DNA from 2 places in the Marinomonas sp. ABL3_031 genome. Region 1 is predicted to be linked to the other one. Evidence: riboswitches for the same ligand, from Rfam matches in the RefSeq annotation. Region 1 holds a riboswitch; the other holds the start of a gene.

Evidence for each region. A riboswitch is a leader RNA that binds a small molecule or an ion and turns the genes downstream of it on or off. The one in region 1 is predicted to bind thiamine pyrophosphate.
Region 2: linked by a shared signal. The riboswitch ahead of thiB (thiamine ABC transporter substrate binding subunit) and the one ahead of thiC (phosphomethylpyrimidine synthase ThiC) in region 1 are both predicted to bind thiamine pyrophosphate.

Annotation. Positions count from the first base shown of each region.
Region 1 is NZ_JBSWYU010000003.1:172,073-175,456, forward strand. It holds gene thiE (thiamine phosphate synthase) at 1-113, opposite strand, end outside; gene thiC (phosphomethylpyrimidine synthase ThiC) at 110-2,110, opposite strand; TPP riboswitch at 2,285-2,389, opposite strand; gene rsmI (16S rRNA (cytidine(1402)-2'-O)-methyltransferase) at 2,458-3,324, opposite strand.
Region 2 is NZ_JBSWYU010000014.1:51,667-55,050, forward strand. It holds gene thiP (thiamine/thiamine pyrophosphate ABC transporter permease) at 1-586, opposite strand, end outside; gene thiB (thiamine ABC transporter substrate binding subunit) at 610-1,620, opposite strand; TPP riboswitch at 1,676-1,786, opposite strand; gene ACXAH2_RS14610 (3-deoxy-D-manno-octulosonic acid transferase) at 1,809-3,035, opposite strand; gene msbA (lipid A export permease/ATP-binding protein MsbA) at 3,035-3,384, opposite strand, start outside.

The sequences.
Region 1 (3,384 bases):
CAAGACAAATCTTGCCCGGTACGTAAATCCGCTTGCAAACCAGCATGCGCAGAGGAATCAGAGCCGCCAACACACCAGACAATCGGCGGCCTTGTTTGGCTTGATTGACTCATTTTACTTCCGCCTTAGCCTGCGCTTGATCCAATTTATCCGTTGTTAGGTAAACATCACTGCCTAATTCACGAAACTGCTCAGACATTTTTTCCATACCGAGCTGTGCTTCATCATCTTGCAGGGCTGTAATATTGATAACTTGATCTTGACCCTGTTCTTGCCGTTCTAAACCAGCGGCATAATCACGCACTTCTTGGGTAATTTTCATGGAGCAAAACTTGGGTCCACACATAGAGCAGAAATGCGCCACTTTGCCCGAGGCCTGTGGCAGGGTTTCATCGTGATAAGCACGCGCCGTTTCTGGATCCAGCGCGAGATTGAATTGATCTTCCCAACGGAACTCAAAACGTGCTTTGGACAAAGCATTGTCTCTCACTTGCGCTCCCGGATGACCTTTGGCCAGATCCGCAGCATGAGCGGAAATCTTATAAGTAATCAAACCCTGTTTTACGTCTTCCTTATTCGGCAAACCTAGGTGCTCTTTGGGTGTGACGTAGCACAACATGGCACAACCATACCAACCTATCTGCGCCGCTCCGATTCCAGACGTAATGTGGTCATAACCCGGCGCAATGTCTTGGGTTAACGGACCAAGAGTATAAAAGGGTGCTTCATGACAATGCTCAAGTTGCTCTGTCATGTTCTCTTTAATAAGTTGCATGGGAACATGTCCAGGACCTTCGATCATGACCTGCACATGGTATTCCCAAGCAATTTTGGTCAGCTCACCCAAGGTTCTTAGCTCAGACATTTGCGCTTCATCATTGGCATCCATGATGGAGCCAGGACGCAAGCCATCGCCAAGGGATAAAGCCACATCATAAGCAGCGCAAATTTCGCAAATGTCGCGAAAACGCTCATATAAAAAGCTCTCTTGGTGGTGCGCAAGACACCATTTCGCCATGATAGAACCACCACGGGAAACAATGCCGGTAAGGCGTTTTGCCGTCATTGGCACGTATCTCAATAACACACCAGCGTGAATGGTAAAGTAGTCTACGCCCTGCTCAGCTTGCTCAATCAAGGTATCGCGAAAAACGTCCCAATTCAGATCTTCGGCAATGCCATTCACTTTTTCCAGCGCTTGATAAATCGGTACGGTACCAATAGGCACGGGAGAATTACGCAGAATCCATTCGCGGGTTTCGTGTATGTTTTTCCCTGTCGATAAATCCATCACAGTGTCGGCTCCCCAACGAGTCGACCAAACAAGCTTCTCCACCTCTTCTTCAATGGAAGACGTCACCGCAGAATTACCAATGTTGGCGTTAACTTTCACCAAAAAGTTACGACCTATGATCATAGGCTCAGATTCTGGGTGATTAATGTTATTCGGAATTATGGCGCGGCCTTTCGCCACTTCTTCACGCACAAAATCTGGGGTGATCTTGTCTTGCAAGTTCGCCCCAAAACTCTGTCCCGGATGCTGCTTCAACAAGAGTTCGCTTTTGATGACTTCAAGGTTTTGATTTTCACGAATGGCAATGTACTCCATTTCTGGAGTAATGATGCCTTGCTTGGCATAATGCATTTGAGTGACACACTTACCTTGCCGAGCACGTCTTACTTTCGGCAAATGCTGAAATCTAAGCTCATCAAGACGCTCATCGTCCAATCGTGATTGAGTAAAAGTGGAACTCACCTGTGATAAGAATTGCGTATCCTGACGAGCCTCGATCCATTCATTGCGGATAGGTTTGATCCCACGGTAAACATCAATTTTTTCTTGTGGATCACCATAAGGGCCTGAACAATCATAAACATACACAGCTTCATTAGGTTCAAAGGTCAAGTTATCAGGATCCGAGCCAAGCGGTGTATCAGTAAGATTAATCTTACGCATCGGCACACGAATGGAGTCATCTGAGCCATTGAGATAAATGCGCTCAGAGGCTGGAAAAGGCTTGGCTTGTAAGGACTCAATAAAGGCCTTTGCAGCAAGGCGAGCCGCTTCGCGAGAAGACTTATTAGGTTTTTTGTTATTCTGATTCGACATGAGCATTTCCCTTTAAAAAATGGAGAATTGCTTGTCTGGGGTGCTGGTTTAACCAAAGTTCACCAACGAACTTATGGCAAAAAAGAATTCCTGAATCGAAAATTAAATGTCATGCGACTGACCGCATCAAATTTACCTTTACAATACAGGAGTTCATTTGATGCAGAAAAGAAATAGTGTGACTTTCTTGTTTCCTACGCGGGTGTTAGCCCGATCAGGTTCTGCGGATCCCGCACTCAATTGTGCGATCTCAGCCAAATGGCACTCCGACAAGTAGCACTGAGTATACGGATTCAAATATCTCTGTAAACTCTTCTGAATGGAAATGTTAGAAATTATTAAGTGGGCTATTCACCCTCTTGCATGCTTAATGCAAGCTTATACAGGGAATTTTTCTTTCCTCCTGTCAGCTTAGCAGCAATGGAAGCCGTTTGTTTTACTGAGACTTTTTCTTCTAATAAAACAGTAAGAATACGTTTAGCCTCCTCTTCCTCATCTGCTAGATCCGGCTTGGCTATGTTGAGCATGACCACAAATTCCCCTTTCAACTGATTCGCATCCTCGGCAAACTTTTCAAGGATCTGATTCGGTGTACCGGATAAAAAGGTTTCAAAGGTTTTAGTCAGCTCTCTCGCCAACACCACATTGGCTTGATCACCGTAGACAGTTTGCAAATCCTCCATAGAGTCTGCAATACGGTGAGTCGATTCATAAAACACCAAGGTACCCACTTGATCTCGCCAGGCTTCAAACACATCCTTACGGGCTTTCGATTTAGCCGGAACAAACCCTGCAAAGAAAAACTGATCAGTGGGCAAGCCAGAAGCTGACAAGGCAGCAATTAAAGCACTGGCGCCAGGCACAGGAACCACTTTGTGATCTAAATCACGCAGAATAGAGACCAAGTGATAACCAGGATCGGAAATTAATGGTGTGCCAGCATCGGATACAAGCGCGACATTCTTACCTTCATTTAATAAGCTTGCAACGTATTCTGCCTTGTCTTTCTCATTGTGATCGTGCAGTGAAAATAACTTGCCTTCAATGCCAAAATGATTCAATAAACGGCGACTGTGACGGGTATCTTCTGCGGCGATGTAGTCAACATCTCGTAAAGTTTGCTCGGCTCGCTTTGTAAAATCATCTAGATTGCCAATTGGTGTCGCAACTATGTACAGCGACCCTCTCACATCATCATTAGTATGTGATACCATGTTTCCTCTTTAATTTGCCATTTGTAAGATTATGAGCCTAACCAATTATCGCATCATATC
Region 2 (3,384 bases), on a different contig from region 1:
AGCAAAGCATGAAGATCAACACAAAAGCTCCTGGCATGGCTTTGCGTAAATAACTCCATTCAATAATACGAAAGGCAGCCCAACGAGAAAAGCCTAGCTGATACGCCTGTCGCCACTGTCCCGAAGGCACCAAAGCATACGCCTGTAGCAACAAACGCACCGCTAAGGGCAAATTGAAAAAAACATGGGCCAATAAAATTCCCGTCAAGCCATACAGAGGAACCTCTACCGACAGCAAACTGTTTAACCAACCACTGCGCCCATACACCACAACGATACCCAAAATAGCGACAATGCTGGGAACCACCATGGACACGGAAAAAATCTGCAACAACAGGTTTCGCCCAAAAAACTGGCGATGAAACAAACAGGATGCGACTGGCACCGCAATAGCAAGACTGATCAAGCTACTTAATAGCGCCTGCCACAAAGAAAAACGAATCAAACGCCATAAATAAGGCTGAGATAAAAAGCCCCACCACTCCGCAATATCACTGAACTGCAGCAAAGAAAAGAGGCTAATCCCTCCTAACAAAACAAATAAGCCCACTCCCAGCAGAGCTGGAAGTAGGCTTATGATAGACATATTTCGTTTCAAAAAAGTCCTACTTACTCTGTCGTTGCATTCAACCACTCATTAATCCAAGCTTTGCGGTTTGCCGCAACCTGTTCGACCGGTAGCACTAGATTATTAGCTGGCTTCAAAGCGGCATCAAAAGCAGCAGGCAAAGGCTGATCAAGTTTAATAACGGGCAACATCCAGTTACCCGTTGCTATGGTCGATTGAAAACCTGGCGTCAAAATGAAATTCATAAACTGCTTAGCTAAATCTTTATTTGGTGCGGATTTCAGCATTGCCGCCACTTCTACTTGTGGGTAACGCCCTTCTTCAGCTTCAACCGCTTTATATTTATTCTCACCTTCTGCCACTATGTGATAAGCCGGTGAGGTTGAATAACTCAACACCACATCCGCTTCTCCTTTAAGGAAAAGACCATAAGCATCCGACCAACCTTTGGTCACAGTGACTGTGTGAGAAGCCAATGTTTTCCAAGCCGTAGCGGCATCGTCACCATACACAGATTTCATCCAAAGCATTAAGCCCAATCCTGGCGTACTGGTACGAGGGTCTTGGTAAATTACACGCAAGTCTTGATTTTCAACAATTTCAGACAAACTGCTTGGTGGATTGGAAAGTGCTTCTGAGTTGTAGATAAAAGCAAAGTGACCATGATCAAATGGCACAAACACCTCGTCTGTCCAAGCCTGATCAAGCTGCACAGCAGTGGTATCCACGCCATGCTCAGCCAATAGACCGGTTGCTACTGCGGCTTGCATCAAGTTCAAATCCAAACCCAATAACACGTCAGCTTGCGACGACTTACCTTCAAGTTGTACGCGAGAAAAAATACCACCCGAAGAATCTAATGCTACGAAGTTCAACTCGCAATCACATTCCTTCTCGAAGTTTTCTTTGATTTTTGGCCCTGGGCCCCAATCGGATGCGAAAGAATCGTAAGTATAGACGTTTAAAGTCTGGGTGAATGCAGAGGCTGAAAAGGCAAAAGTTAAGCTTGCCAAGGCAATGCTTGAACATCGACGAAGAGAAAGTTTTTTCAAGGTGTCGCTCCTAAAATAAGTGAGCGGCGTATCAAAGGAATGTAAGCAAACGGAACTTCACTTACTACCTCAATTCCTACGCCAGCATAATCTGGATCAGGTTCAATGGGTTAGCGAATAATCACTTCTCAGCTTAGACTCAGTCCAAGCACCCCATGAGATATAGAGCGGACATTGTAAAGAGTCACTTAATGAAAGTCTATTTCATTGAGTACTCGCGTTACTGCGCCTTGACTGTTTTGCGCAAATCGTAATGCAGCTTGACCAAGACGAATACGTTGGGAAGTTTGCTTCGCTAGAGAAACCAGTAAATTGCTCAACTGCTCTTCATCCTGACAACGCAAGGCGCCTTTTGCCAAGATCAACTGGTCGGTGATGTCTTGAAAATTAAAAGTGTGAGGGCCAACTAAAATGGCCTTGGATAGCAAGGCAGGTTCAATCGGATTGTGACCACCTCGTCTTATCAAGCTGCCACCAACAAAGGCTAAGTCAGACGCTTGGTAATAATGCATTAGCTCTCCCATGCTATCACCAATCACTACCTGGAAATCACTCCATTTATTTACGGGTGTATTACTGCGTAGTGAAACTTTTGAGAAAGATTCTCTAGCCAATTGACTGACTTCTACAAAGCGCTCAGGATGACGTGGAACTAAGATCAATAAGGCCTGAGGCTGAGCTTTTAATAAGGCTTGATGCGCCTTTAATATGAGCGCATCTTCTCCTTGATGGGTACTAGCTGCAATCCAAACAAAAGGCTTATCAATTTGCTCCCGCCAGTTCTGCTCCAGCACCTCTTTAGAAACAGCCAAATCGAATTTTATACTGCCCGTCGCATATACTTTACTCGCCCCCAACCCCTTTATACGATCCGCATCCGCTTGCGCATGCGCTAAAAATTGATCCGGCAGGGCAAATAAACGTCGAGAAAAACGAGGAAATTTTTGATATCGAAGAAAAGAGCGCTCACTCATGCGAGCGTTCACAATACTGACATGAAGCCCTTTTTGTTTCGCATACCTTATCAGATTTGGCCAAAGCTCCATTTCAATTATCAGCAATCTTGGACAGTCTAATTGACTCAGCGCTTTTTTCACTGCTCTGCGCCAATCCATTGGTAAATATTTATGCTGGGCAAAGGGAAAAATTTTGGCTACTTGCTCTGCTCCCGTCGGTGTCATGGTTGTGACTAACAAACGCTGGTCAGGATATTTTTCGCGCCATTGTTCCACCAAGGGCCGCGCAGCTAAGACCTCACCCACAGAAGCACAATGCAACCAAAGATCCGCCTCAACCTCGCCCCAATGCCCATAAGCTTCCTCAGCGCGATAATTCGCATAACTCCGTTTAAAGCGACGAATTTTTAACCATATAAGCGGAGTTAGCAGATTGATAACACAAGAGTACAACCACATTATTCAGCCGACTCACTAAATTGCTGATTATGAAGTTGCGCATAGGCGCCTTGTTTGGCGAGCAGCTCTTGATGCGAACCTTGTTCAACAATCTCACCATGATCCACTACCGCAATAATATCGGCATTTTCAATGGTAGATAGGCGATGCGCTATGGCAATGGTCGTACGATTTTCCATCAAACCATCTAATGCAGATTGAATAGCACGCTCAGATTCCGTATCCAATGCGGAGGTTGCTTCATCGAGAATCAGGATAGGCGCATTTTTTAGAATGGCTCGAGCAATGGCAATACGTTGACGTTGACCACCAGAAAGCAAGACACCATTCTCACCTACCATGGTATCTA